One region of the Bradyrhizobium sp. CCBAU 21365 genome, then DNA from elsewhere that is predicted to be linked to it. Evidence: predicted binding sites of a transcription regulator. Region 1 holds the regulator's gene; each other region holds the start of a gene.
The links. The regulator PhoB, encoded in region 1, activates phosphate uptake and scavenging genes when phosphate is short. The targets are predictions, from matches to a motif close to TGTCATNNANCTGTCAT.
Positions count from the first base shown of each region.

Region 2: the regulator PhoB is predicted to act here: its motif matches at 4,287-4,303, upstream of XI02_RS13115 (alkaline phosphatase).
Region 3: the regulator PhoB is predicted to act here: its motif matches at 2,800-2,816, upstream of XI02_RS37625 (esterase-like activity of phytase family protein).
Region 4: the regulator PhoB is predicted to act here: its motif matches at 3,133-3,149, upstream of XI02_RS19205 (acetoacetate decarboxylase).

Region 1 covers NZ_CP030036.1:1,183,392-1,190,634, forward strand. The annotation lists gene pstB (phosphate ABC transporter ATP-binding protein PstB) at 1-664, shown strand, start outside; gene phoU (phosphate signaling complex protein PhoU) at 767-1,483, shown strand; gene phoB (phosphate regulon transcriptional regulator PhoB) at 1,629-2,339, shown strand; gene XI02_RS05515 (GcrA family cell cycle regulator) at 2,577-3,089, opposite strand; gene XI02_RS05520 (aspartate aminotransferase family protein) at 3,577-4,785, shown strand; gene argF (ornithine carbamoyltransferase) at 4,785-5,711, shown strand; gene XI02_RS05530 (Hsp33 family molecular chaperone) at 5,903-6,904, shown strand; gene apaG (Co2+/Mg2+ efflux protein ApaG) at 7,048-7,243, opposite strand, start outside.
Region 2 covers NZ_CP030036.1:2,853,837-2,861,079, forward strand. The annotation lists gene XI02_RS13105 (indolepyruvate ferredoxin oxidoreductase family protein) at 40-3,513, shown strand; gene XI02_RS13110 (hypothetical protein) at 3,644-4,075, shown strand; gene XI02_RS13115 (alkaline phosphatase) at 4,393-5,973, shown strand; partial or broken gene XI02_RS13120 (aldo/keto reductase) at 6,140-6,957, shown strand; gene XI02_RS13125 (hypothetical protein) at 7,027-7,243, opposite strand, start outside.
Region 3 covers NZ_CP030036.1:7,980,190-7,987,432, reverse strand. The annotation lists gene XI02_RS37635 (mucoidy inhibitor MuiA family protein) at 1-116, shown strand, start outside; gene XI02_RS37630 (enoyl-CoA hydratase-related protein) at 286-1,122, shown strand; gene XI02_RS37625 (esterase-like activity of phytase family protein) at 1,400-2,752, opposite strand; gene XI02_RS37620 (heme ABC transporter ATP-binding protein) at 2,991-3,782, opposite strand; gene XI02_RS37615 (iron ABC transporter permease) at 3,779-4,879, opposite strand; gene XI02_RS37610 (hemin ABC transporter substrate-binding protein) at 4,876-5,826, opposite strand; gene hemP (hemin uptake protein HemP) at 5,835-6,041, opposite strand; gene XI02_RS37600 (TonB-dependent hemoglobin/transferrin/lactoferrin family receptor) at 6,294-7,243, shown strand, end outside.
Region 4 covers NZ_CP030036.1:4,226,938-4,234,180, reverse strand. The annotation lists gene XI02_RS19215 (carbohydrate porin) at 1-934, opposite strand, end outside; gene XI02_RS19210 (transporter) at 983-2,002, opposite strand; gene XI02_RS19205 (acetoacetate decarboxylase) at 2,145-2,930, opposite strand; gene XI02_RS19200 (patatin-like phospholipase family protein) at 3,192-4,355, shown strand; gene XI02_RS19195 (acyl-CoA carboxylase subunit beta) at 4,461-6,020, opposite strand; gene XI02_RS19190 (IclR family transcriptional regulator) at 5,950-6,924, opposite strand; gene XI02_RS19185 (acetyl-CoA carboxylase biotin carboxyl carrier protein subunit) at 7,054-7,243, shown strand, end outside.

The sequences.
Region 1 (7,243 bases):
CGTCACGGCGTTCATCGGCCCGTCCGGCTGCGGCAAGTCGACCCTGCTGCGCATCTTCAACCGGATGTACGACCTCTATCCGGGCCAGCGCGCGGTCGGCCAGCTGATGCTGGACCAGACCAACATTCTCGACCCCAAGCTCGACCTCAACTTGCTGCGCGCGCGGGTCGGTATGGTGTTCCAGAAGCCGACGCCGTTCCCGATGACGATCTACGAGAACATCGCCTTCGGCATCCGCCTCTACGAGAAGATCTCGAAGTCCGAGATGGACGACCGGGTCGAGAAGGCGCTGCGCGGCGGCGCGCTGTGGAACGAGGTCAAGGACAAGCTGAACGCCTCCGGCCTGTCGCTCTCCGGCGGCCAGCAGCAGCGCCTGTGCATCGCGCGCACCGTGGCGGTGCGCCCCGAGGTGATCCTGTTCGACGAGCCGTGCTCGGCGCTCGACCCGATCTCGACCGCCAAGGTCGAGGAGCTGATCCAGGAGCTCTCCGAGGACTACACGATCGCGATCGTCACCCACAACATGCAGCAGGCGGCGCGCGTCTCCGACAAGACCGCCTTCATGTATCTCGGTGAGCTGATCGAGTTCGACGACACCAACAAGATCTTCACCTCACCGAGCGATCGGCGCACCCAGGACTACATCACCGGCCGGTTCGGCTAGAGCATGATCCGGAAAAGTGGGAACCGGTTTTCCGATCGGATCATGCTAAAATTCAGGACACGAAACCATGATCCCCGGGATCATGGTTGAGGGAGACAAGCGATGGCTTCTGAACATACCGCCAAGGCATTCGACAGCGATCTGCAGGAGTTGACGCGCCTGGTCGCCGAGATGGGCGGCCTGGTCGAGCGGATGATTACCGAGTCGGTCGACGCACTGATCCGTCGCGACGTCGCGCTCGGCAAGCGCGTGGTCGCCGCCGACATCGAGATCGACAATCTGCAGCGCAACATCGAAGAGCGCGCGGTGCTGACGATCGCGCGCCGCCAGCCGATGGCGATCGACCTGCGCGAGATCGTCAGCGCGATGCGTGTCGCGACCGACCTCGAGCGGATCGGCGACCTCGCCAAGAACATGGGCAAGCGCGTCGCGGCGCTGGAGAGCGATTTCCAGCCGCTGAAGCTGATCCGCGGCCTCGAGCACATGACCGACCTCGTGCTGTCGCAGGTCAAGTCGGTGCTCGACGCCTACGCCGCGCACGACCTGCCGGCGGCGATGAACGTCTGGAAGGGCGACGAGGAGGTCGATGCGATCTGCACCTCGCTGTTCCGCGAACTGCTCACCTACATGATGGAAGATCCGCGCAACATCTCGTTCTGCATCCATCTGATGTTCTGCGCCAAGAACATCGAGCGGATCGGCGATCACGCCACCAATATCGCCGAGACCGTGTTCTACATGATCGAGGGCCAGCAGATCACCGACAAGCGCCCGAAGGGGGACATGACCACTTTTGCCACCACGGTGCCGGGCAACTGAGGCATGATCGGCAAGTGCGGGACCGGCAAGAGCGAAACTGGATGATCCTCGCGACAAATCGTTTCCGCGGGGACTATGCTCAAGGAAGTAAGCGTTTCGGTTTGCGTCTGGGCAACGGATCACCACAGAGAAAGAACTTAAACCGATGAGCGCACGCATTCTGGTAGTCGAAGACGAGGAAGCGCTGACGACGCTGTTGCGCTACAACCTCGATGCGGAAGGCTACGATGTCGAGACGGTGGGGCGCGGCGACGATGCCGACACGAGGCTGAAGGAGCGCGTTCCCGACCTCGTGGTCCTCGACTGGATGCTGCCGGGCCTGTCCGGCATCGAGCTGTGCCGTCGCCTGCGGGCGCGGCCCGAGACCAAGCAGCTTCCGATCATCATGCTGACCGCGCGCGGCGAAGAAAGCGAGCGCGTGCGCGGACTTGCCACCGGCGCCGACGATTACATCGTCAAGCCGTTCTCGGTGCCGGAACTGCTGGCGCGGGTGAAGGGCCTGTTGCGCCGCGCGAGCCCGGAGCGGCTTGCGACCGTGCTGACCTATGGCGACATCGAGCTCGACCGCGAGAAGCGCCGCGTGGCGCGCTCCGGCCGCCCGATCGATCTCGGGCCGACCGAGTATCGCCTGCTCGAATTCTTCCTCGAGCATCCCGGCCGCGTGTTCAGCCGCGAGCAGCTGCTCGACAGCGTCTGGGGCCGCGACATCTACATCGATGAGCGCACCGTCGACGTGCATATCGGCCGCCTGCGCAAGCTGCTCAATCCGGGCCGCGAGCAGGATCCGATCCGCACCGTGCGCGGCGCCGGCTACGCGCTCGACGACCGCTTTGCCAAGGCCGAGCCGCAGCCGTAACGGGCGCGTGGCCATCGCAAGCCGCATCACCGGCGTCGTCCCGGCGAAAGCCGGGACCCATACGCCGCGGCCGGCGTAATCGGCACGTGGCCAGACGGCTTTCTAACAACACGCATTAGTGGTTATGGGTCCCGGCTTTCGCCGGGACGACGCCGGTGATGTAATGGGCTACGGACAAAAAAAATCCCCGCTTTCGCGGGGATTTGTTTTTGAGTTCTTCCGTCTTTTCCCGAGTGCTCACTTGATCTGCGGTTTCGCCGACGGCCGGCGGCGATCGGCGGCGGGCTGGTAGGCGACGCGCGAGTGATGCGCGCAATAGGGCAGGCCGGCGAGCGCCTTGCCGCCGCAGAAGAAGAATTCCGGGCTCGAGGGATCGCCGACCGGCCAGTGACAGGTGGCCTCGTTGAGCTCGAGCAGCGACAGCCGCTGGCTCATCGGCACCACATTGTCGTAGGAGATCGGATCGGGCTCCATCTCGACCTCGAAGGCGTGCGCCAGCGCGGTGTTGCCGCGCGACACCGGCCGCGCTACCCGCATCATGTGCTGGGCGGGGCGGGCCTTGCGCTGCCGCGGCGCGGCCGTGGAGGGTGCCTTGGCGCGGCCGGAGAGGCCGAGCCGATGCACTTTGCCGATCACGGCGTTTCGCGTCACATTGCCAAGTTCCGCCGCGATCTGGCTGGCCGACAGGCCAGACTCCCAGAGCTTCTTCAGCTGCTCGACGCGATCGTCGGACCAGGTCAATACAGTCATCGCATTCTTCCCTTCGCGTAGCGCCGGCCAATCATTGGAGCGGCGCTGCGAGCCAATCTGGACAAATATCCCTGCGGCCAGAATCCCTTAGCCCTCGCCGGGCACGGTGTTGCGCCCGAACGTTTACGCGAGACACGAAGGCTACTTAGAGGGTCCAGTACCGCCGCACGAGATGTCGTACCCGACAGGCCAAACGCTACAATATGGCGTGACTCTGGCGCAAGAGTCCGCGGCCGTGCGTCCACATGTTCCCACACAGTTAAGCATCGCGATGAGGCTTTTCCACCGCACCGGAATGCTCCGGATTGCGCTCGTTTCGCATTGCAGGAAGGCCACTTCGTGGCGATTGACACTTACCGACCGCAGCATAGAATGCCCGCCACGTGCCGCCCGCAAAGGCGGCCGTTTTGTTTTCCGAAGCTGGCCGTTGCTGCGCTGGCGTCAAGGCGCGCGGCAATTGTCGGCTTAAAAACCGTCAGTGAACGCCATGACCAACGCTGCCACGTCGCATCTGCTCCCCGTCTTCGCCAGGGTCGATCTCGGCTTCGAGCGCGGTGAGGGCGCCTGGCTGATCGCAACCAACGGCGACCGTTATCTCGATTTCACCTCGGGCGTCGCGGTCAACGCGCTCGGGCACGCGCATCCGCATCTGGTCAAGGCGCTGCAGGAACAGGCGACCAAGCTCTGGCACATGTCGAACCTGTTCAAGAGCCCGGACGGCGAGGCGCTTGCCGCGCGGCTGTGCGAGCAGAGCTTTGCCGACTTCGTGTTCTTCTGCAATTCCGGCGCCGAAGCGATGGAGGGCGTGATCAAGCTGGTCCGCCACTATCACTTCTCCAAGGGCCATGGCGAGCGCTACCGCATCATCACCTTCGAGGGCGCCTTCCACGGCCGCACGCTGGGCACGCTGGCGGCGACCGGCTCGACGAAATATCTCGAAGGCTTCGGCCCGCCGATGGACGGCTTCGACCAGGTGCCGCATGGCGACATCGAGGCGGTGAAGAAGGCGATCGGCCCGCACACCGCCGGCATCCTGATCGAGCCGGTGCAGGGCGAGGGCGGCGTGCGCTCGGCGCCGCAGGCGTTCTTCAAGGCGCTGCGCGCGCTCTGCGACGAGCACGGCCTGCTGCTCGCCTTCGACGAGGTGCAGACCGGCATGGGCCGCACCGGCGAGCTGTTCGCCTACAAGCGCACGGGCGTCACGCCGGATGTGATGTCGCTGGCCAAGGCGCTCGGCGGCGGTTTCCCGATCGGCGCGGTGCTGGCGACCGCGAAAGCGGCCGAAGGCATGGCGCCCGGCTCGCACGGCTCGACCTTCGGCGGCAATCCGCTCGCGGTCGCCGCCGCCAATGCCGTGCTCGACGTCATGCTGAAACCCGGCTTCTTCGAACATGTGCAGAAGATGTCGCTCTTGCTCAAGCAGAAGCTCGCTTCCGTCGTCGACCGCTATCCCGGCGTGCTGTCGGAGGTGCGCGGCGAGGGGCTGTTGATCGGCGTCAAGGCGGTGGTGCCGTCGGGTGACCTGATCGCAGCACTGCGCAACGAGAAGCTGCTCACCGTCGGTGCCGGCGACAATGTGGTGCGGTTCCTGGCGCCGCTGATCGTGACCGAGACCGAGATCGATACGTCGATCACCGCGCTCGAGCGCGCGTGCTCTGTACTGTCGGCGGCGCAGCCGAAGAAGGCGGCGGGATAATGAGCAAGCCGGTCCGTCACTTCCTCGATATCAACGAGCTGCCGCTCGGCGAGCTGCGCAACATGCTGTCCGCCGGCGCCGCCATGAAGGCGAAGCTGAAGGCGCACGAGAAGGGCAGGAAGCCGCTCGAAGGCAAGACGCTGGCGATGATCTTCGAGCGCCCGTCGACCCGCACAAGGGTGTCGTTCGACGTCGGCATGCGCCAGCTCGGCGGTGAATCCATCATGCTGACCGGTGCCGAGATGCAGCTCGGCCGCGGTGAGACCATCGCCGACACCGCACGCGTGCTGTCGCGCTATGTCGATGCGATCATGATCCGCATCCTCAACCATGACGCGCTGCTCGAGCTCGCTGCCCACGCCACCGTCCCCGTCATCAACGGCCTGACCCGGCGTTCGCATCCCTGCCAGGTGATGGCCGACCTCATGACCTATGAGGAAAATCGCGGCTCGATCGAAGGCAAGACCGTGGCCTGGACCGGCGACGACAACAACGTGCTGGCCTCCTGGGCGCATGCCGCCGAGCGGTTCAAGTTCCAGCTCAATGTCGCGACCCCGCCGGAACTGTCGCCGAAGAAGCCGATGCGCGACTGGATCAAGGCGACCGGCGCGCCGATCATGCTCGGCAGCGATCCGGAAGCCGCCGTGCGCGGCGCCGACTGCGTCGTCACCGACACCTGGGTGTCGATGGGCGACAAGGAGGGCGAGCACCGCCACAACGTGCTGCGGCCCTATCAGGTCAATGCCAAGCTGATGTCGCTCGCCAAGCCGGACGCACTGTTCATGCACTGCCTGCCCGCGCATCGCGGCGAGGAGGTCACCGACGAGGTGATCGACGGGCCGCAATCCGTGGTGTTCGACGAGGCGGAAAACCGCCTGCATGCGCAGAAGGGCATCCTGGCCTGGTGTTTCGACGCGGTCGCGTAGCGCCCATTCAATGCTGTCGTCCCGGCGAAGGCCGGGACCCATACGCTGCGGCCGATGAAAGAGGCACAAGGGGAGACGCCTTGTGCCGCGACAAAATCCCGTGGTCATAGGTCCCGGCCTGTGCCGGGACGACGATCTCGCGTTGAGTGAACCCCTTTCGTTTTGCGGTCCGAGACCCCAGATAGAGCGCCATGGTTTCACAATCCCCCGACATCAAAATCACGCCCGAGGCGCCGGTTCGCGCGCCCTCAGCGGTTCCTGTCGACGATGCCGTGCTGGCCTTCGAGGTCGGCGCGCTGGACCTGCGCGGCCGGCTGACCCGGCTCGGCCCCGCGCTCGACGAGATCTTGCACAAACACGATTATCCGCCCGCGGTCGGCAAGCTGCTCGGCGAGGCGATCGTGCTGACCACGCTGCTCGGCTCGTCGGTCAAGTTCGAGGGCCGCTTCATTCTGCAGACCCGGACCGACGGTCCGGTGTCGCTCCTGATCGTCGATTTCCAGGCGCCCGACCGGCTGCGCGCCTATGCGCGCTACGACGCATCGCGCCTGAAGAATGGCCAGAGCTCGGGCGAGCTGCTCGGCAAGGGCCACCTCGCGATGACAATCGATCAGGGCTCGAACACCAGCCGCTACCAGGGACTGGTCGCGCTCGACGGCGGCGGCCTGGAAGAGGCAGCCCATGAATATTTCCTGCGCTCGGAGCAGATTCCGACGCGGGTGCGCCTTGCGGTCGGCGAGGAGATGCGCGGCGGCGAGGGCGGCAAGCTGCGCTGGCGCGCCGGCGGCATCCTGCTGCAATTCCTGCCCAGGGCGCCCGAGCGCGCCAAGCAGGCCGATCTGCATCCCGGCGATGCGCCGGAAGGCACCTCCGCGCATTCCGTGCCGGATGACGATGCGTGGGTCGAGGGTCAGTCGCTGATCTCGACGGTCGAGGATGTCGAGCTGATCGATCCCGATCTGTCCGGCGAGCGGCTGCTCTATCGCCTGTTCCACGAGCGCGGCGTGCGCGTCTTCAACCCGCAAACGCTGCGCGCGCAGTGCTCCTGCTCGCGCGATGCGGTGTCGTCGATGCTGAAGAGCTTCGCGCCGAACGACCGCGCCGAGATGGTGAAGGACGGCAAGGTCGTCGTGACCTGCGAGTTCTGCTCGTCGGTGTATGAGTTCACGCCGCAGGAAGCCGGCGTGGAGTAGACGCGTTCGTCATCGTAGCCCGGAGAAGCCAACGGGTCGCGCGAACGCGCGCCCGATGACAGGCTCCGCGAAATCCGGGGCCGCTCCAACCGCGCATGCACCTGCCCCGGATTGCGCTGCGCTCCATCCGGGCTACGCTGGCGTCAGTTCAACACCCTTTTCCCGCCCGGGCTCGGGCTATCCAACGAAAATGTCGGCACATCGATGTCGAAGCGCTCGCCGGCTTCGGTGACCATCTGGTAGCTGCCGGTCATGAAGCCGGAGGCGGTCGGCAGCGGCACGCCGCTCGTATATTCGAAGCGTTCGCCGGGCGCGAGCACCGGCTGCTCGCCGACCACG
Region 2 (7,243 bases), 1.7 Mb from region 1:
ACCGGTCCGGACCGGCGCGGCTGACTGACGGGGAAACTGATGGCGTTGATGGAAGTTGGACTGGACGACAAGTACCGGTTGGATACGAAACGAATCTTCCTCTCCGGTACCCAGGCGCTGGTCCGATTGCCCATGTTGCAGCGCGAACGCGACCGCGCGCACGGGCTGAACACCGCCGGTTTCATCTCCGGTTACCGCGGCTCGCCGCTCGGCATGTACGACCACGCGCTGTGGCGGGCGAAATCCTTCCTGAAGGAGCATGACATCGCCTTCGTTCCCGGCCTCAACGAGGATCTGGCGGCGACCGCGGTCTGGGGCAGCCAGCAAGTCGGCATGTTTCCCGGCGCCAAGGTCGATGGCGTGTTCGGCATCTGGTACGGCAAGGGCCCCGGCGTCGACCGCTCGCTCGACGCGCTCAAGCACGCCAATTCCGCCGGCACCTCGCCGAACGGCGGCGTGATTGCGCTGGCCGGTGACGACCATGGCTGCCAATCCTCCACCCTGGCGCATCAGAGCGAGCAGGTATTTGCCTCGGCGCTGATGCCGGTGGTCAATCCGGCGACGCTGCAGGACTATCTCGACCTCGGCATCCTCGGCTTCGCGCTGTCGCGCTATTCCGGCTGCTGGGTCGGCTTCAAGGCGATCTCGGAGACGGTGGAAAGCTCGGCCTCGATCGTCAGCGATCCCGATCGCATCAAGATCATCATGCCCGACGATTTCGAGATGCCACTGGGCGGGCTCTCGATCCGCTGGCCGGATCCGCCGCTGGAGGCGGAGCGCCGGCTGCACGGGCCCAAGATGGAGGCCGTCGCGGCCTTCGCCCGCGTCAACCGCTTCGACCGCATCGTGCTGGATTCCAAGCCGGCGCGGCTCGGCATCATGGCGACCGGCAAGGCCTATCTCGATTTGCGCCAGGCGCTCGCCGATCTCGGCATCACCGATGCCGATGCGCAGGCGCTCGGCCTGCGCATCTACAAGGTGGCGCTGACCTGGCCGCTCGAAGCGCGCGGCGCGCGCGCCTTCGCCGAGGGCCTGCAGGATGTGCTTGTCGTCGAGGAGAAGCGCGGCTTCATCGAGGACCAGCTGGTCCGAATCCTCTACAACATGGACGCCGCGAAGCGTCCGTCGGTGGTCGGCAAGCGCGACGAGAGCGGCGCGCCGCTGCTGCCGAGCGAGGGCGAGCTGACGCCGACCATGGTCGCCGCCGCCGTGGTGGCGCGGCTGCGCCGGCTCGGTCACCGCAGCCCGCTGCTGGAGCAGCGTTTGGCAAAACTCGAGGCGTTCGATCGCCCGGCCGAGGGCGTGGGCACCGCGAAGCTGCAACGCACGCCGTATTTCTGCTCGGGCTGCCCGCACAACTCGTCGACCAAAATCCCCGAGGGCAGCCGCGCCATGGCCGGCATCGGCTGCCACGGCATGGCGCTGTCGGTACCGAACCGCAACACCCAGACCATCTCGCATATGGGTGCGGAGGGCGTGAGCTGGATCGGGCAGGCGCCGTTCACCAGCGAACAGCACGTGTTCCAGAATCTCGGGGACGGCACCTACACCCATTCCGGCTTGCTGGCGCTGCGCGCGGCGGCCGCGGCCGGCGTCAACATCACCTACAAGATCCTCTACAACGATGCCGTGGCGATGACCGGCGGGCAGCCGGCCGAGGGCGGCTTTACGGTGTCGCAGATCGCGCATCAGGTCGCCGCCGAAGGCACCAGGAAGCTTGCGATCGTCTCCGACGATCCCGACAAATATCCCGCCAATTATTTCCCGCCCGGCGCGACCATTCATCATCGCCGCGAGCTCGACGCCGTGCAGCGCACCCTGCGCGAGATCGAGGGCCTCACCGTCCTGATCTACGACCAGACCTGCGCCGCCGAGAAGCGCCGCCGCCGCAAGCGCGGGCTGTTCCCCGATCCGGCCAAGCGCGTCTTCATCAACGAGCGCGTCTGCGAGGGTTGCGGCGACTGCTCGGTGGCGTCGAACTGCGTCTCGGTGCAGCCGCTGGAGACCGAGCTCGGCCGCAAGCGCCGCATCGACCAGTCGAATTGCAACAAGGATTTCTCCTGCATCGAGGGCTTCTGCCCGAGCTTCGTGATGGTGCAGGATCCCAAGCTGCGCAAGGCCGACCGCACCGCCGCCGATCCCAAGGCGTTGTTCGCCGATTTGCCGACGCCGCCTGCGAGCGCGCTGACGAACCCCTACAACATCCTGATCACCGGCATCGGCGGCACCGGCGTCATCACCATCGGCGCCCTGCTCGGCATGGCCGCGCATGTCGAGGGGCTCGCCTGCTCGACGCTCGACTTCACCGGCCTGTCGCAGAAGAACGGCGCGGTCATGAGCCATGTCCGGCTCGCGCCCGCCTCCGACATGCTGACCACGGTGCGCATCGCGCCGGGCAACGCCAATCTGATCCTTGGCTGCGACCTCGTCGTCGCCACCAGCGTGCCGGCGTTGAGCCGCGCCGAGCGCGGCGTCACCCGCGCCGTCGTCAACGCCGATCTCTTGCCAACCGCGAGCTTCGTGATCGATCCCGATATCGACTTTGAAGCCAGCTCGATGCGCGATGCGCTGAACGGCGCGGTAAGACCTGATGATCTCGACATCCTCGATGCGACGGGGCTTGCCACCGCGCTGATGGGCGACAGCATCGCCACCAACGCCTTCATGCTCGGCTTTGCCTTTCAGCGCGGCGCGATCCCGCTGTCGCTGGAAGCGATCCTGAAGGCGATCGAGCTCAACGGCGCCGCGATCGAGATGAACAAGACCGCGTTCTCGTGGGGCCGGCTCGCCGCGCACGATCTGCAGCGCGTGGTCAGCGCCGCGCGCTTCAAGAGCGCCGGTGCTGCGCCGGCCAAGAAGACGCTCGATGAGGCGATCGCCTTCCGCGCCAAACTCCTCACCGACTATCAGGACGCGGCTTACGCCAAGCGTTATCTCGACGACGTCGCGCGCGTCCGCACCGCCGAGACAGCGGCGGCGCCCGGCTCGCAGGACCTGACCGAAGCCTTCGCAAAGGGCCTGTTCAAGCTGATGGCCTACAAGGACGAATACGAGGTCGCGCGACTGTATTCCGACGGCGAGTTCAGCAAGGCCTTGAGGGAGCAGTTCGAGGGCAACTCCGGTCTGAAGGTCTTGCTGGCGCCGCCGCTGCTGGCGCAGCGCGATCCCGTCACCGGGCGGCTGCAGAAGCGTGAATTCGGTCCGTGGATTTTCACCGCGTTCGGCGTGCTCGCGAAGCTGAAGGGCCTGCGCGGCACCGCCTTCGACGTCTTCGGCTACACCGCGGAGCGCAAGATGGAGCGCGCATTGCCGGTCGAGTATTCGGCGATGATTCTGCGTCACCTCGACGGCAGGAAGCCGCTCGACTTGCCGCGCCTCGTGGCGCTGGCCAAGGCCGCGGACCTCGTGCGCGGCTATGGCCACATCAAGGAGGGCAACGTCGCCCGCTACCGCACCGAATGTGCGCGGCTGGAGCGCGCGATCGGCCAGCCGCTGGCGCAGGCGGCCGAGTAGGCAACCGGGGGAACTTTCCACAGCTGCCTTGGTTGACCGGTAACCCTGCCCGCAACCAGCGGCTGGATTCGCGCGGCCGGGGCTCCTAGATGATGGGTGTTCTGTTCGAGTGATTTCAGGAGGCCGTTTGATGGTCCTGAAAAACGCTTTTGTTGCAATCGTTTGCGCCGCGTGCCTGACCTGGGGTGGCGTGGCGTTTGCCGACGAGTACGGCCCCAGCGAGTTCTTCAGCCTCGATCTCTCCAAGGCGGTGCTGTCGCCGAAGCGGCTTGGCCCGCCGGCGCAGTTCGAGCCGGTTCCGGTCGAGGCGAAGGCCGACCACGGTCCCGATCAGCATGCGAATGTCGAGCCGCAGGTCGAGGAGACGAAAGTCGCGCCAAAGAAAGCCGTGCGGACCACCAGGGTAACCGCGCCGCACGAGCGGAAGCGCGCGGCCGCGCAAATTCCCGCCCGCGCCAAGCTCGCGCGCCGCCACTCGAACCCGCTCGATGCGGAGGCCCGCGACACACGGATCCAGACCTGGCCGTGCCGCACCGGCGGCATCTGCAACTGGCATCGGTGAGAGCGTCCGCCGCGCGTCTGCTTTCTCACTCGCGCGTCAATCCTTAACCCGTCATCCTGAGGTGCGAGCGGAGCGAGCCTCGAAGGATGAATCGGCCGCAGGCGGGGCCGTGCATCCTGCGAGACGGCCGCTTCGCGGCCTCCTCGGGATGACGGGCTTGGCGTTGAGCGCTCCACGCCTAACGATACCCTTCCGATCTCCATCTCCCCCGAGTCATCCCGCCGTCGCAAAACCGTCGGCAGAGAGTCAAGAAACCGTAAGGCTGGAGTCAAGGAGCGCAGGCAAAACCTTCGTTGCGATTCGACGAAGGTTATTCGATGCCGACAGCGAACTCCGCGAGGCGGCGAGGCCTCACCCGGCGTCAGCTTCTGGTGCGCTCGGCGTCGACCGCCGCGCTGGCGGGATTCGGCGCGCTGGCAAGACCATATCTGAGCCGCGCCGCGGATCGGCCCGCGATCGCGGGCATCCAGTCCGGCGACGTCGCAAGCGATTCCGCTGTCATCTGGGCCCGCACCGATCGCGCGGCGCGGATGCGCATCGAATGCGCGGCGGTCGAAAGCTTCGCCACCATCCTGCGCGCCGCGTCCGCAGACGCGCTGCCTGAACGCGACTTAACCGCCAAGCTGCTGCTCGACGGCCTGCCGCCGGGCCAGGACCTGTTCTATCGCGTCAGCTTCGAGGACCGTGACGGCACAACGGGCGAAAGCCGGGTCGGCCATTTCAGCACCGCGCCGGCCGACCGGCGTCCGGTCTCGTTCATCTGGTCGGGCGACGTCGTCGGGCAGGGCTGGGGCATCGACCCCGCGCGCGGCGGCTTGCGCAGCTATCGCACCATGCTGGACGAGCGCCCGGACTTCTTCATCCATTCCGGCGATCACATCTATGCCGATTGCACGGTGCCGTCGGAGCAGAAACTCCCCAACGGTGAGGTCTGGCGCAACATCGTCACCGAGGAGAAATCCGCCGTCGCGCAGAGCCTCGACCAGTTTCGCGGCAACTACAGATACAACTGGCTCGACGAGAATTTCCGCGCCTTCCTCGCCGAGGTGCCGATGTTCGCGCAATGGGACGACCACGAGGTGGCCGACGACTGGTCGCCGCTCGGCACCGCCGATGCGACCGGTTACGACGCGGAGGGCAGCTCGCGTCTGGTGGCGCGGGCGCGGCGTGCCTTCCACGAATTCATGCCGATGCGGCTGATGCCGGAGCGCGATGGCCGCGTCTACCGCAAGATTCCCTACGGGCCGCTGCTCGACGTCTTCATCATCGACATGCGCTCGTACCGCGATTCCAGCTGGAACAAGCAGGGCGATCCGGAGCAGGCCTGCATCCTCGGCCAGAGCCAGCTTGCCTGGCTGAAGCGGGAGCTGGTGGCGTCGGATGCTGTGTGGAAGGTGATCGCGGCGGACCTGCCGATCGGCCTCGTCAGCCTGGATGCGGTCGCGCTCGGCGACGGCCCGCCCGCGCGGCGCGAACACGAGATCGCCGATCTGTTGTCCTTCATGAAGCGCGCCGGGGTCCGCAATACGGTGTGGCTCACCGCCGACATGCACTACACCGCCGCGCATCATTATGATCCGAACCGCGCGGTGTTCCAGGAGTTCGAGCCGTTCTGGGAGTTCGTCTCCGGCCCGCTGCATGCCGGCACTTGGTCGCCGGGCGAGCTCGACAACACCTTCGGCCCGAAGGCGATGTACCAGAAGGGCTGCTCGGTCGAGCAGGGCGACAATCTCGCGCCGTGCTTCGGGCTGCAATTCTTCGGCCGCGTCGACATCGACGGCAAGACCGGCGTGATGACGGTGACGCTGAAGGACGTCGACAACCACGAGCTCTGGTCGGTCGATATCGAGCCGCGGCCGGACGCGCGGCCCGGCCAGATCATGGCGCAACACATCTAGCGCCGTCTCTAATCCCGTCGCGACATCTTGATTGCCGGCGTCTTGCCCGAAGGGCGGGTTTGCGGGCAGACTGCATGTCGCAGTCCTGCCAATTTCATTCCCACGAAACGATTTGCTGGCGTGACGTCGTCGATGGCATCGGCGTCCCACGCGTCAGGAGCTATCCATGGAAAATCTGCAGACACAGGGCATCAGCCTGCCGCAGCTCGGGCTCGGCACCTTCCGCATGCAGGGCGATACCTGCCGCGCGGCGGTCGAGAGCGCGCTTGGGCTCGGCTATCGGCATATCGACACCGCCGAGATGTACGGCAATGAAGAGGCGATCGGGGCGGCGATCGCTGCCTCGAATGTCGCGCGCAAGGACCTGCACGTGACCACCAAGGTCTGGCACGAGAACCTGGCGCCGGATGCGATCCGGACGCGTTCGACGCCAGCCTGAAGAAGCTGCGGCTCGATCACGTCGATCTCTATCTGGTGCACTGGCCGTCGCGGAGTATGAAGCTGCCCGCCGTTTTCGAGGCGCTGATGAGGCTGAAGGAGGAAGGCCGCACCCGCGCGATCGGCGTCGCCAATTTCACCACCGCGTTGCTCAAGGCCGTGGTCGAGGACATCAAGGCACCGATCGCCTGCAACCAGATCGAATATCACGCGATGCTGGACCAGACGCCGGTGCGCAAATATCTCGCCGCGAAGTCGATCCCGCTGGTGGCCTATTGTCCGCTCGCCCAGGGCCGCTTCGCCACCGACGAGACGCTGGCGAAAATCGGCAGCAAGCATGATGCGACCGCAGCACAGGTGGCGCTGAAATGGCTGCTCGATCAGGATGGCGTGGCGGCTATTCCGAAAGCCTCGCGCGCCGAAAGCCAAAAGGCCAATCTCGACGCACTGAAGGTCAGGCTCGACGACGAAGACCGCAAGGCGATTGCGGCTCTGCGCAAGGACATGCGCTGCGTCAATCCGGGGTTTGCGCCGGCGTGGGATTGAGGCTGCTGGCCCTGAGGAAGCAGAAAAGAAAATGGCTCCGTGAGGAGCCATTTTCCGTTGTGTCGGTTTTTAGTAGTGATGACGTTTGATGATCACCGTCCGGTCATGGCCGTGATGCCAGCCATGATGCCAACCGCGATGCCAGCCACGGTCATGGCGCATTTCAGCGCGTGCGCCCCAGCCGCGGTCCCAGTGATGATGACCGCCATGTCCGATCACGACCGTCTCGGCGCTCGCGATCGACGGAACGGCCACCGCAAGCGCACCAACCGCCGCAAGAACAAAG
Region 3 (7,243 bases), 2.7 Mb from region 1:
GCGGCGTGCTGGAATGGGCGTTCGAGGCCAAGGCCGGCGAAGTCCGTGACGTCAATTTCGCCTGGCGGATGCGTTGGCCGAAGGACAAGGGCGTCGTGATGGTGCCGGCGGGCTAGAGCCCGTGCCGGGCTCTTGCGTTGTTGCTTGACGCGTTTTCTTCACGCGAACCGGAACCCACCTCGCGTGAAAACGCTATGAGGGACCTGCGTCATCTGCCGATGACAACCCTCCCGATCTCGGGCATCACTTTGCCAAAGGCAACAAAGCCTGAGATCGGGAGGATCCATGAGCTACCAGCACATCATCGTCGATGATCCGCGTCCGCGCGTCCGCCGCATCACGCTGAACCGCCCCGAGAAGCGCAACGCGCTGAACAACCGCCTGCGCGGCGAGATCTTCGAGGTGCTGGAGCAGGCCGACCGCGATCCCGGGATTTCGATCTCGATCCTGCGCGGCGCCGGACCCTGCTTCTCGGCGGGTTACGATCTCTCCGCCGACAACCGCGTCGACCAGCCCTATCATTCGGCATCCGGCCCCGGCCAGTGGTCGCGCCATGTCGTCGAGGGCTGGTTCTCGATCTGGGATCTCGCAAAGCCCGTGATCGCGCAGGTGCACGGCTACTGCCTCGCCGGCGGCACCGAGCTCGCGACCGCCTGCGACGTGGTCTACGTCGCCGACGACGCCCAGATCGGCTATCCGCCGGTGCGGCTGATGAGCCCGCCCGACATGCAGTATCACCCTTGGCTGGTCGGCATGCGGCGCGCCATGGAATTGATGCTGACGGGCGACGCGATGTCCGGCCGCGAGGCCGCCGATTGGGGCTATGCGACCCGGTCGTTTCCGCTCGCCGAACTGGAGGCGAAGACGCTGGATTTCGCCGAGCGCGCGGCCAAGGTGCCGATCGAGCTGCAACAGCTCAACAAGCGCAGCGTCCACCGCGCGATGGAAATCATGGGCGCCCGCGCCGCGATCCGCGCCGGCACCGAGATCCAGGCGCTGGCCTTCACGACCGAGGCCAGCAAGGCCTACATGGCGGGCTTCCGCCGCGATGGCGGCAGTGTGAAGGCCCAGCTCGACCAGCGCGACACGACGTTCGGGGATTACCGGACGAAGAAGGAGTGAGGATCACGTAAGCCGCGTGCTGAGCTGTATCACCGTCACCCTGAGGCGGCCGCAAAGCGGCCGTCTCGAAGGGCGGCGGCCCGGCTGTCTCCGTGCGGCTGCATCGTGGCCCGTGCATCCTTCGAGGCTCGCCCAGCGGCGCAATTGCGCCGCAAGGCTCGCACCTACAGCGACAAAGGCGAAGCCTTTGCTTGTCCCTTGAGCTCGGGCGCCTCTGGAATACTGGGTCGCCCGGTCGAGCCGGGCGACGACACTGTTGTGGGTGGCGAGCGCCCCTTCACTTCGCCTTCAGGAAGTCGCCGACCTCGAGCAGCATGAACTCGTCGTCATCGGCCTTGTTCGGGTCGCGGCTCGACGAGAATGGCAGGTTGTTGTCGTTGCCGACGATGATGTGGGTCTCGTCGACCCGGTCGACATTCTCGATGGTGAAGAACGGGAAGGTGTAGACGCCGTCGTTGAGCGGCTTGCGGGCCTTCTTGTTGGGATCACGGATCTTCATCAGGTCGATATGGGCGATCTTGCGCACCGGCTTGCCGACGTTGGCGTCGGACAGCTCGATCTTGTAGACGCGCTTGAACTTGGCGAGGTCGGGAAAGCAGTTCTCGCCGCGCTGGCCTTGCGGGCAGGCCTTGTCGGCGGTGCCTTCGCCATTGTCGCGTTCGATGACGAGGCCCTGAGCCGGATCGATCATGTTGAAGTCGCCGATCGCATTGCCGTTCTGCTCGAACACGTACTGCCAGTAGCGTCCGGTGAACTTCTCCGCCGCGACGTCGAATTCCAGGATGCGCGAGGCTTCCTTGCCGTCGACCTTCTCCCAATCCTTCTTGTCGGCATCCCACAGCGGGCCTTCGAGCAGGCCGTAGAGGAACTTGCCGTCCTTGGAGGAAGCAAAGCCTTCATAGCCCTTGGAGCGGCGCAGGTTGACGTTGGTATAGGAGGCGCCGGGCGCGCCGGGTGACTGCACCGCCCAATGATCCGGCGAACGCACCGGCTTGCCGTCGGCGACGGTCTCGAACACGGCGAGGATCTTGCCGGTCTTGTCGGCCTTGAGGATGTAGGGCCCGAACTCGTCGCCGATCCAGAAAATGTCGTTGATGATCTGGAAGCCCTCGGTGTCGAAATCGGCACCGGTCAAATAGCGCTTGGCGGTGTCCTCGTGCACGATGCGGAACGGCACCTTCCTGTCGGGATCGTGCAGGAACACGGTCTCCTGACGCTCGATCTTGCCGTTCGCCCAGTCGATCTTGTGCCGGTTCAGGTACAGCATCGAGTCGGCCGAGTTGTAGCGCGAGCCCATGCCGTTGTCGGTGATCACCCAGAACGAGCCGTCGGGCATCACCTTGATGCCGGAATGGCCCTGCAGCGGCTGGCCCTTGAACGGTAGCGACACGCCGGTCGGCCGCTCATAGGACTTGCCCATTACGGTGCCGATGGCGTCGACGCGCTTGCCGGTGGTGTATTTTCCCGAAGTCTTCAGATCGTTCGGGGCGTCGGCGGGGGCGTCGATGAAGCTCTCCGCCGGCATCACGGCATGTCCTGCCAGTGTCGCCGGGAATTCGCCCTCGCTCTGCGCGAACGCCGATGTGGCGAGCAGGATCGAGGCGACGGAGCAGAGCAGGGACAGGCGCATGGTTGATCTCCCAAAGGATAAACGATGCGGTGTTCTCCGAGCCGCCTGTTACAACCGGCTGACAGTTTTGTGAACCGCGGATGTTGCGGCGGGATAAGGCTTGCGGCGTTACGTCGCCTCTCTCCGTCATGCCCGGCCTTGTGCCGGGCATCCACGTCTTTGTTGCAGTTAGAGAGGTAAGACGTGGATGGCCGGGACGAGCCCGGCCATGACGAATAACGGGACCATCGTGAGGCGGTTAGATCGGCCGCGTCGTTTGCGGCAGCAGGAACGGCACGCCGTCTCCGGTGTAGGCGATCGCGGCGTCGATCTCGAAGATCTCGCGCAGCGTCTCGGCTTTCATCGCCGCCGCGCGGTCGCCGTCGACGGCCAGCCGGCCGCGGTGCAGCAGCAGGACCCGGTCGGCGAACCGCATCGCGAGGTTGAGGTCGTGCAGGATCGCGATCACCGCGGTGCCGCGCGCGGCGCGCCGTCGCGCCGTTTCGACCAGGTCGATCTGGTGCCGCAGATCGAGGCTCGAGGTCGGCTCGTCCAGCAGCAACAGTCCGGGTCCATGCAGCGCTTCGCCGCAGGCGAGCTGCACCAGCACGCGGGCGAAATGCGCCCGCTGCTGCTCGCCGCCCGACAGCGTCGGCAATTGCCTGAAACGGAAACGCGCGAGCCCGACCTCGTCGAGCGCCGCCTCGACCAGCGCCCGCGCCACGGCGCGCGGGCTTTCGCCGGCGCCCATGCCGACGATTTCCTCGACGGTGAACGGGAAGGTGACGTTGACGTGTTGCGACAGCATCGCGCGGTGCTGCGCCAGCGCGCGTGGTCCGTAAGTTTGCAGGTCGCGCTGCCTCAGCCTGATCGTCCCGCGCGACGGACGCAGGTCGCCCGACAGCATCCGCAGCAGGGTCGATTTGCCGGCGCCGTTGGGACCGACGATCGCGAGCATCTCGCCGGCACCGATCTGCAGCGACACCGCATCGACCAGCGTCGTGCCGCCGACCGTCATCGACACCGACTGCGCTTCGAGCAGGGCCGTCATAGCGACACCAGTCCGCGCTGCCGCAGCGGCATGGCGAGGAAGAACGGCGCGCCGATCGCCGCGGTCAGGATGCCGATCGGCATTTCCGCGGGCGCCACGATGGTGCGCGCCACGGTGTCGGCGCCGACCAGGAGGATGGCACCGAGCAGTGCGGACGCCGGCAGCAGCAGCCGATGCGCGGGCCCGATCACCAGCCGCAACAGATGCGGCACCACGATGCCGACGAAACCGACCACGCCGCAGACCGAGACCGCGACGCCGGTCATCGCCGACACCAGCACGATCGAGATCCGCTTCAGCCGTTCGACGTCGACGCCGCTGTGAAACGCCTCGGCCTCGCCGAGCACCAGCACGTCGAGCCTGCGCGCGATCGAGAGGCAGGCGACCAGCGCCACCGCCAGCACCGGCGCCAGCGCCGTGAGCTTGCTCCAGGTCGCGCCGCTGAGCGAGCCGAGCAGCCAGAAGGTGATGTCGCGCAGCTGGCGGTCGTCGGCGACGAACACCAGAAGGCCGATGCCGGCATTGGCGATCGCGGCGATCGCAAGCCCGGCCAGCAGGAAGATCGCAATCGATGTCCGGCCGCCGCGGCTGGCGATGCCGTAAAGCACGATGGTCGTGATCAGCGAGCCGGCAAAGGCCGCGATCGGCAGCAGCTGGTGCTGCAGGAAGCGCAGGCTTTCGCCGAGATGGCTGTCGGTGAACACGATCGCAGCTGCCGCGGCGAACGCGCCGCCGGAGGAGACGCCGACCAGTGCGGGGTCGGCGAGGGGATTGCGGAACAGGCCCTGCATGATCGCGCCTGATACGGCAAGCAGTCCGCCGACCATCGCCGCCGCTGCGATCCGCGGGATGCGGATCGACCACACCACGAGCTGGTCGCGTGCGAGCTGCGGGTTGGCGACACTATCAGCCCATAGCCCAAGCGCTGCCGGAAGCCGCGCCATGGGAATGCCGGCGGCCCCGACCGTCAGGGCGACCAGCGCGGTCGCTGCGAGCGCCGCAAGCAGGCAGAGCAGGGTGAGTGTCGCCGCCGGCCGCAGCGACATGCCGGCGCGCCGTTGTTTCGCTCGTCCGCGGCGATCGGCGAGCCCGCTCATTGCCGGCAATTCGCGGTCAGCGCTGCCGGCTTGAAGCTGTCGGCCTCCGGCGCCAGCGCCGGATAGAGCTTGACCGAGAGGTCGCGTGCCGCGGCCGCAGTGCGCGGTCCGAAGCCGAGCAGATAAAGGCCTTCCATCGAGATGAAGGCCTTGTTGGCCGCGACCGGCGTCAGCGCGAAGGCCGGATGCGCGAACACGGCATCCGACGTCAGCGAGTCCTTGCCGCGATCGATCGACAGCACGACATCCGGTTTCGCCGCCACGATGGCCTCGTCATTGACCGGCTTGTAGCCGTCGTAACCGTCGATGGCGTTGACGCCGCCGGCAAGCCGGATGATCTCGTCCGCGGCGGTCTTGTGGCCCGCGGCCATCGCCCGGCCATTCAACAGCGACATCACGAACATCACGCGCACCGGCTTCGTCACCCTGGCGCGCAGCGCGCGCAGTTGCGCGAGATCGCTCCCCACCGCCGTGGTCAGGCAGGCAGCGCGCGGATCGGCACCCATGGCGTGGCCCACCAGCCTGATCTTCTCGACCAGCCCGGCCTCCGAGAACGTCTCCGGCACCAGCACCAGCGGCACCTTCGCCGCCTCGAGCACGTCCATGGTCTCCTTCGGCCCGGAGCCCTGCACTGCGAGCACCAGCGACGGGTGCAGGCCGAGCACCCCCTCCGGCGACAGCTGGCGCATGTAGCCGACGTCGGGCTTCTCGCGCAGCGCGGCCGGCGGGTAGAGGCTGGTCGCATCGACGCCGGCGATGCGGTCCTCGAAGCCGAGCGCATAGAGGATCTCGGTGATCGCGCCGCCGATCGAGACGATCCGCGACGGATTGTCGATCACGACGTCGCGGTCGCGTGCGTCATGCACGGTGATGCCCTCGGCCGTCACGGCTTCGATCGGCAGCAAGCAGGAGAAGGCGAGCAGAGCGAGCGTGCGACAAATTGTCATCGGGGCCGTCACTTCGTGAGGATCAGCTTGTTCTGCGAGGTCAGCCGCAACCGGTAATGTTCTTCGCCATGCATGATGATGATCTCGCGCTCCGCCGCGAACAGGTCGCGACTGTCGAGACGATTTCCGCGCATGATCAGCGTTTTGGCTGCGCCGGATGCAGGCTCGGTCTGCTTTCCGGCTGCGCCGATATTGTCTCCGGAAGCTGCGGACATATTGTGGTGCTGCGCCTGCGAAAATTTTCAAACGGTGTTTGCTTGTATAAGCGGGCGAAGGCGCATTCCAACGGCTGCACTTTACAATCGATATAAACAGCGCCGCCGCATTCTTGACCGTTTTGTTGCCGGCTCGTAACCAATCCTCACGCGATGCAGGCCGGTGGCTTGATCGCGATGTAGCCAGCAAGCCGCTCGTCAGAGAGCGCACGCCAGCCAAACCAGACAAGCGATGATCAGGCTGGGGCTAGAATGGCTGACGGGGCTAGGGTTTCGCGCGCCCTGATTTTGGGCGCGTCGGTGTTTTCATTTACGGCGGCACTGCCGGAGCGCGGGTTCGCACAGGCCGCCGATCCGTCGGCTGCGCGTCCTTCGACCGAGCGGCCGAAGCAGGCCAAGCGGAAGCCGAAGCCGGCGGCCGAAGCTCAGGCGGCGCCGGCGGCGATGAATGCGCAGGCGCAGATCGGCGCGGTGCCGGTGCAATCGCTCGACACCATCACGGCGGTGGCGTCCAAGACCGAGGAGCGCGCGATCGATGCGTTGGCGCCGGTCAGCTCCGTCACCCTGGAGAAGATCCAGGGCCTGCAGCCGAACCGGCTCTCCGATATTTTCTACGCCGTGCCCGGCGTCTCGGTCCAGGAGCGCGGCGACGATCCGGCGACCGTCATCAACATCCGCGGCTTGCAGGATTTCGGCCGTGTCGCTGTTGTCGTCGACGGCGCGCGGCAGAACTATCAGCGCACCGGCCACAACGCCAACGGCTCGTTCTTCCTCGATCCCGAATTGATCGGCGGCGTCGACGTGGTGCGCGGCCCGACCGCGAACATCTACGGCTCCGGCGCGATCGGCGGTGTGGTTTCGTTCCGCACCAAGGACATCGACGACGTGGTGCGTCCCGGCGAGCGCTGGGGTGTCGACATGTCGGGCTCCTACGGCACCAACAAGGACCGCGGCCTGGGCTCGGTGTTCGGCGGCGTACGCGTCGATCCGAATGTCGATGTGTTCGGCGGCGCCGTCTATCGCACCCAGGGCAATTACAAGGACGGCGCGGGCACCGAGATCGGCAACACCGGCAACGATATCGCGGCCGGCCTGATGAAGGTGACGTTGCGCCCCGCAGAAGGCCACGAGTTCAAGATCGGCGGCATCTTCCAGGACTACCAGTACGATATCGGTCAACCGAACCGCGGCCCGACCACGAC
Region 4 (7,243 bases), 3.0 Mb from region 1:
AGAACGCGACGCCCTTGTCAGCGTCCGGCCTGGCGCGCGCAAGCAGCTGCTCATAGACCATGAAGATGCCGTTGTCCCGCCGCAGCCATCGCGTGTCGCCGGAGCTGTCGGGATCGGCGAGCGACAGCCCGTCGGCCGAGAAGCGCTGGTCGGCGAACGAGCCCATGTGATACCAGGCGCCGCCGGTGATGGTCGCCGGCAGCCTGCTCTCGCCGATCTCGAACTTGTATTTGAGCTGGCCGATCCACCATGGCGGATCGTTGACGCGAAAATTCAGCCCGTGGGCGTTCAAGATCTGCGGATCGTCGGTCCCCTGCGGCGGCGAAGCCGAACCGTCGAACAGAGCCAGATAGGCGGTGATGCGGTCGGACAGATTGGCCTTGATCCGGATGCCGGGCACGGCAAGTGGCGGCGACGGTCCGCCGGTCGGCAGAATGGTGCCGACAATGCCGGGCCAGCCCAGCGCCGAATTGATGAAGATGTCGTCGTACTGGCTGTCGATGAACTCGACGTCCGAGCCCTGCTGGCCGACGCGCACCGAGAGTTTGCCGCCGAGCAGCTTCTGCTCGATCCAGAATTCATAGAGCCGCGTCGCCGGCAGCGACTCGACGCCGGACACCAGGAACAGGTTGCCGACATAGCTCCGCGACAGCCCGTCGCCGTGGATCTGGTACATGTTGGCGTGGAGGGTCGCGCCGGTCCAGCCCATCACCTTCTCGAGGTCGATGGTGGTGCCGAGATCGAGACGGCCGGTATAGACCGCGCCATTGCTGACGCCGCCGGAGGCGTCGGAGAACCCCTCACCGATATAGGTCAGGCTGAACTGGTAGCCGGCCTCCTCGAGCGTAGCGCGGGTATCGGCGATCCGATCGGCGACGGGCTTGTCTTCCGCATGCGCCGGCGCGCCGAGCGCGAGGGCCGCGGCCACCAACATCGCGCGGGAAATAACTCTGCACATCGGAATTGCCGCGGTGCGCTCGCGCTATTTGACGATGCCGAGCCGCCGCATCAGCAGATAGGCCAGCAGCGCCGACCCGACCAGAAGGCCGGCCGCGACCAGGAATCCGCTGTCGACGTCGGTCAGCGGCAATCCCTTGGTGTTCATGCCGAAGATGCCGGTGACGAGCGTCGGCGGCAGCAGCATCATGGTGACGACGGACAAGGCGTGGAGGTGCTTGTTGCTCTCCTCCTCGAGCTTGAAGCGCAGCTCCTCCTCCAGCAGGCGGCTGCGTTCGTGCAGTTCGACGATGTCGTGGTCGAGGCCGTCGAGCCGCTGCGCGAGCTTGCCGGCCTGCAGCCGCAGCGCCGGGCTGAGATTGTCGGTGTTCTTCTGCTCGAGGCGATGGAACAGCACGCGCAAGCCCGCGAGCTGGCGATGCAGGCGCACACAGGTGCGGCGCATCCGGCTCAGATTCTTGCGCAGCTCGGATCCGGTATCCTCGGCGAGCACCCGCTCCTCGATCGCGTCGATATCGGTGCCGATCTTGTCCGCCATGCGGTCCATGGTGTCGGCGATCTCGTCGACGATCTTCTCCAGCAGCGCCGCGACGCTGCTGACGCGATGGCCGCCCTCGAGCACGCGGCGCGTCGCATCGGCGGAGCACAGCGCCTGATGGCGGCCGCTGATCAGGAGACGCTCGGTCATCGCAAAGCGGAGAAAGCCGGTCTCCCGGGTCGCGGCTTCAACATCCCGCACCAGGTCGGAAAAGACGCCGTAGACGCAATTGTCGACGACGTGGATCTGCTGGAAATTGTCATTCGACAGCAAGAGGTCCCGCGCGAGCTGCGGGATGTGCATGTTGGCGAGCCATGCCCGGGTGCGGACGTCGGTCAGGTTGAAGTGCAGCCACAGCCTTCCGTCATGGCTCGGCTCGATCGGCGCATCGATCGGAAGCGCCTCGGCGCGGCCGTCGTGATGCAGGCGGAACGCCCAGACCAGACCGGGGACCGCCTCGCGGGTCAGCAGCGACCCGACCGGAGCGGGAGGTGGATTAGCCAGCATGGCCGGCCCCCAGGGCAATCGACAACGCAACCGCGCGAAATAACATGTTCAAGACCTCGGCCACGCGCAACGCTGAGCAAGCGCGTCCCCTCGACGCAACATAGGAGGACGCGCCTGTTACAGTTTTATGTCAGCGACCGCCCTACTCCGCGGCCAGGCCTGTCGGCGCCGCCGCCTCCGCGGCCTCCTTGTTGTAGTCGTGCACGACGCGGCCGAACGGCAGCGTCAGATCGGCGAGGAAGTGATGCGCGCCGACGACACGCTTGACCGGGAAATCGGCGACCGGTGCATTGACATGCGGCACCAGATGCAGCCGGCCCGGTCCGATCCAGGAGCCCTTGACGACGATGTCGGTCAGGTTGATCGCGACCAGCTGGCAGACCTCGAGATGACCGTCGACGCCGGGGATCATCTTCAGATTAACTTGCGTCTTCGAAAGCGTGGCGCGGGTGACGTCGCCATTGCCTGCCATGCTCTCGTGCTTGTAGCCCATCGTGCCCATCGCAACGAGCTGGCCGGCATATTCCAGCGTGCCGGTCAGCGTGTCCTTGACGATCTCGAGCTTGGGATGGGCGTACTTCTTCGGAAAGCCCCAGATCTCGCGGCCGGCCGCGATCGGCGGATCATCGTCGAGATACATCTGGCAGACGAAGTTGACCTCTTCGCCATGCAGGCGCGCGGGGATCACGAGGCCGGACTCGGTGTAGCTGCCGAAGCCGGAGCTGTCAGGCATCTTGATCCATTCGTAATGCACGATCGCCTGCTCGATCGGCTCCAGCGGCTCGGGCAGGCCGGCGCGGATCAACTCCGGATCGGTCTCATAGGTGATGACGAGGAATTCGCGATCGATGAAGCGATACGGACCGGCAGGATAGCTCGGGCCGGCGGCCGGCATGGACGGAAGCTTGAGCAGATCTTCCCTGCGCATCGCAATAACCCCCTGTTTGAAAAATTTGCCCGGAAGCTAACGGCCGAGATTGACAGCGATGTGAGGGATTTCCGTCAGGTGCATGACCTCGGTTACGCCTGCGCGACCCAGGTTGCGCTTGCGTGACCCGCGTCGCGCTGCCGAGGCCAATGCTAACCATGCAGGCAGGCATGCCGGATGCGCCGAGCGTGGGCGCCGCAATTGTCATCACCTCGTCATCGGCGCGCTGAATTCTCGCCGCGAATTTTTGGAGTGTCTGATATGGACGCGCGAACCCCGCATTTCGACGATATCGATCACGCGACGCCCGGCTGGCGTCCGGAAGGCTGTGATCGCGTGGCCTTGGTCCTGCAGGGCGGCGGCGCACTCGGCGCCTATCAGGCCGGCGTCTATCAGGCGCTGCATGAATCCAACATCGAGCCCGACTGGGTGTGCGGCGTCTCGATCGGCGCAATCAACTCGGCGATCATCGCCGGCAATCCGCCCGAGAAGCGGCTGGAACGGCTGCACACATTCTGGGATCGCATCACCAGCCGCAAGATCTGGCACTACACGCCGGACGGCGACATCTTCCGCAAGGCGCGCAATCTCACCAGCTCATGGCTGACGACGACGCTCGGGCAGCCCGGCTTCTTCACCCCGCATCAGACCAATCCGTGGTTCAGCCAGGCCGGCGCGCGCACCGCCACCAGCTACTACGACACCACGCCGCTGCGCGAGTCCTTGCTCGAGCTGGTCGATTTCGACCGCATCAATTCCAAGACAATGCGCTTCGCGGTCGGCGCGGTGAACGTGCTCTCCGGCAACTTCATCTATTTCGACAATGCCCATGACGAGATCATCGCCGAACACATCATGGCGAGCGGCGCGCTGCCGCCGGCGCTGCCGATGGTGAAGGTCGGCACCGATCATTTCTGGGACGGCGGCATCGTCTCCAACACGCCGCTGCAGCATCTGCTCGACCAGGAAGACAACATGAACTCGCTGGTGTTCCAGGTCGACCTGTTCTCGGCGCGCGGCGCGCTGCCCCGCGATATCCAGGACGTGATGGCCCGGCACAAGGACATCATGTATTCGTCGCGTACCCGCTACAACACCGACGTCTATCGCAAGACCTACAATCTGCGCACCGCCCTGCACAACGCGCTGGGAAAAATCCCCGACGATCAGCTCTCGGACGAGGAGCGCCAGCTCAAGAAGGCAAACGCCCGGCTGCCGGGCATCACGCTGTTGCAGCTGATCTATCAGCAGAAGGCCTACGAGGGCGACGCCAAGGACCACGAATTCTCCGGCACCTCGATGCGCGAGCACTGGGTGAGCGGGCACGAGGACACCAAGCGCTCGCTGAAGCGGCGCGAATGGATCAAGATGCCCGAGAACGGCATGGGCATCGTGATCCACGACGTGCATCGGGAGGCGGAGTAATTACGTGTCGTCATTGCGAGGAGCGCAGCGACGAAGCAATCCATACCTCAGCACATGGTGATATGGATTGCTTCGCTACGCTCGCAATGACGATTGAGGCGCCGCTTACGGCCGCGTCGACATGTTGCTCGGCGGCCCGGCCTTGCGAATCGGTTCGGCGAGGCGCGCGAACTCGCAGAGCAGCGAGCGTGTCTTGCGCGGGTCGATCACCTCCTCGACCCAGAACTTCTCGGCCGAGCGGAACGGCGAGCGCAGCTTGTTGAGGCGATCCTCGATCTCGCGCAGCTTGGCGGCGGGATCGGCGGCCGCATCGATCTCGGCGCGATAGGCCGCCTCGATGCCGCCCTCGAGCGGCAGCGAGCCCCAATAGGCCGACGGCCACGCATAGCGCATCGAGAAGCGGTTGGCCGGCTGATGCACCACGCCGGCGACGCCGAAGGCGTTGCGGATGATGATGGTGCACCACGGCACTGTGCTCTGGTTGACCGCCGCCATCGCCCGCACGCCGTGGCGGATGGTCGCCGTCTTCTCCGCCTCGAGCCCGATCATGAAGCCGGGGCAGTCCATCAGATAGACCACCGGCAGATGGAAGGTCTCGGCGAAGTCGACCCAGCGCACCACCTTCTGGCAGGCGTCCGCGGTCCACGAGCCGCCATAATGGAACGGATCGCTGGCGAGCAGCAGCACCGCCCTGCCCTCGAGCCGCGCCAGCCCGGTGATCACAGGCCGGCCGAAATTGCTCGCGACCTCGAAGAACGAGCCTTTGTCGACGACGGCATCGATGATCGGCCGCATCTTGTAGACCTGCTTGCGGTTGCGCGGCACGGCTTTCAGCAGCGATTCCTCGGCACGCTCCGGATCGTCGGCGCAGGGAACGGTCGGCGGCAGGTCGTAGACCGACGACGGCAGATAGGACAGGAAGCGCCGCGCGTAGTCGAACGCCTCCTCTTCGGTCTCGACGGCCTGATCGATCGCGCCGGCGCGGGTCTGGATGTCGGCGCCGCCGAGCTCCTGCTTGGTCAGATCCTGCCCCAGGCGCTTCACCACCGGCGGGCCGGCGACGAACATCGCGGAGCTCTTGGTCATGACCGAGTAATGCGTGGCGGCAAGCCGCGCGGCACCAAGGCCCGCGACCGAGCCGAGCCCGAGCCCGACCACGGGCACCTGCGCCAGATTGGCCAGTATGTACCAGTAAGCACGCGTGCCGCCGACGCCGCCGGGCAGATTGGCCGCGCCCCTGGTCTCGATCGTCTTCACCGAGCCGCCGCCGCCCGAACCTTCGATCATGCGAATGATCGGCAGGCGGAAGTCATGCGCCATCTCCTCCGCCATCAACGGCTTGGTGGAAATCGATGCATCCGCCGAGCCGCCGCGCACGGTGAAATCGTCGCCGACCACGACCACGGTGCGGCCGTCGACCCTGGCGCGGCCGAACACGCAGTTCGCCGGCGTCAGCTGCTTGAGTTCGTTGTTCTCGTCGTATTCGGCGATGCCGGAGATGGCACCGACCTCGTGAAAGCTGTTCTGGTCGACGAGCTTGTCGATACGCTCACGAACCGTGAGCCGGCCCTGGTCGCGTTGCCGCTTGACCTTGTCAACGCCTCCCATCTCCCGCGCGAACGCTTCGCGGCGGGCGAGGTCGTCGAGTTCCGGCTTCCAGTTCATTCACTGCTCCCGTCTTGAGGATTTTGTTGTTGTTATGGGCGGTCACCGGAAGCGTCTTGCGCTCGATCCGATTGCTGAAGATGTCGCCGTCGGCGCCCTCGAGCAGGCTGCCGAGCGCGGCGGCGAGTTCGACCATTTGCGGTGCGACCTCGCGATGCAGCCGCGCCTCGTCATACATCGCCGAGAGCAGGCCGATCGTGGTGACCACATAGGTCTGATACTGCGGCGACCACAGCGGCACCGCGACGCCGTTGATATGCGGGCTCCACAGGCCGCAGGCGACGACGTAGCCGTGCTCCTGCAAATGCCGGCGATTGGCCTCGATGCGCGGCGTCAGCATCTTGGCGCTTTCGGGCAACTCGCCTTCCATCTCCGCGATCAGCGCGTCGCCGACCGCGGGATCGAGCGCAGCCGTATAGGCGTGGCCGGCGGCGGTGGTCGCCATCGAGATCCGGCTGCCGGTGGCCTCGTGCAGGCCGAGCGCGTTGGCCGCGCGGGCGAACTCCAGATAGACCAGATGAAAGCGGTCGGGGATGACGAAGCCCACCGTGCCGGGCAACTGATCGGCGACGTCCTGCAGGCGCAGCCGGATCAGATTGCGCAGCTGCAGCCCCTTCATCATCGTGGTGCTCATCGCGACCGCGCTCGGGCCGATGCGATATTTCTGGTCGCGCGGCAGATAGACCAGCTGTCCCATCCGCGTCAGCGTGTGCGTCAGTCGCGACACCGTCGAACGCGGCAGGCCGCAGCGGTTCGAGATCTCGAGATTGCCGAGCCGGGCTTCGTGTCCCTCGAAGCACCGCAACACGTCAAAGGCGCGCGACACCACCTGGATGACATCGCCATCGCCTGTCTCGCTGGCGAGCATTCCCTGCCTGCTAAGCCGTTCCGAGCGCCTTCCCATCTGTTTGGCTCCATTCCGTCTTGCGGAATAAAATTCCACTTGCAGAAGAAGCTACCTCAGGCAATCTGCCGCCACAACAAAAAGCCGTTCGCCGGATGAAATTTCCGCAAGACGGTATCGGAGAGTGGAATGCCAGAGATCAAGGTTGTGACCGAAGTTGCCGGGCGCGTTTGCGCGCTTCCTGTCGAGACCGGTAGCAGCATCGGCAATGGCGACGAGATTGCGTTCGTCGAAGCGATGAAGATGGAAATACCGGTCACGTCGACGGCAGCAGGCAAAATCAAGTCGATTCTGGTCAAGATCGACGATGTCATCGCCG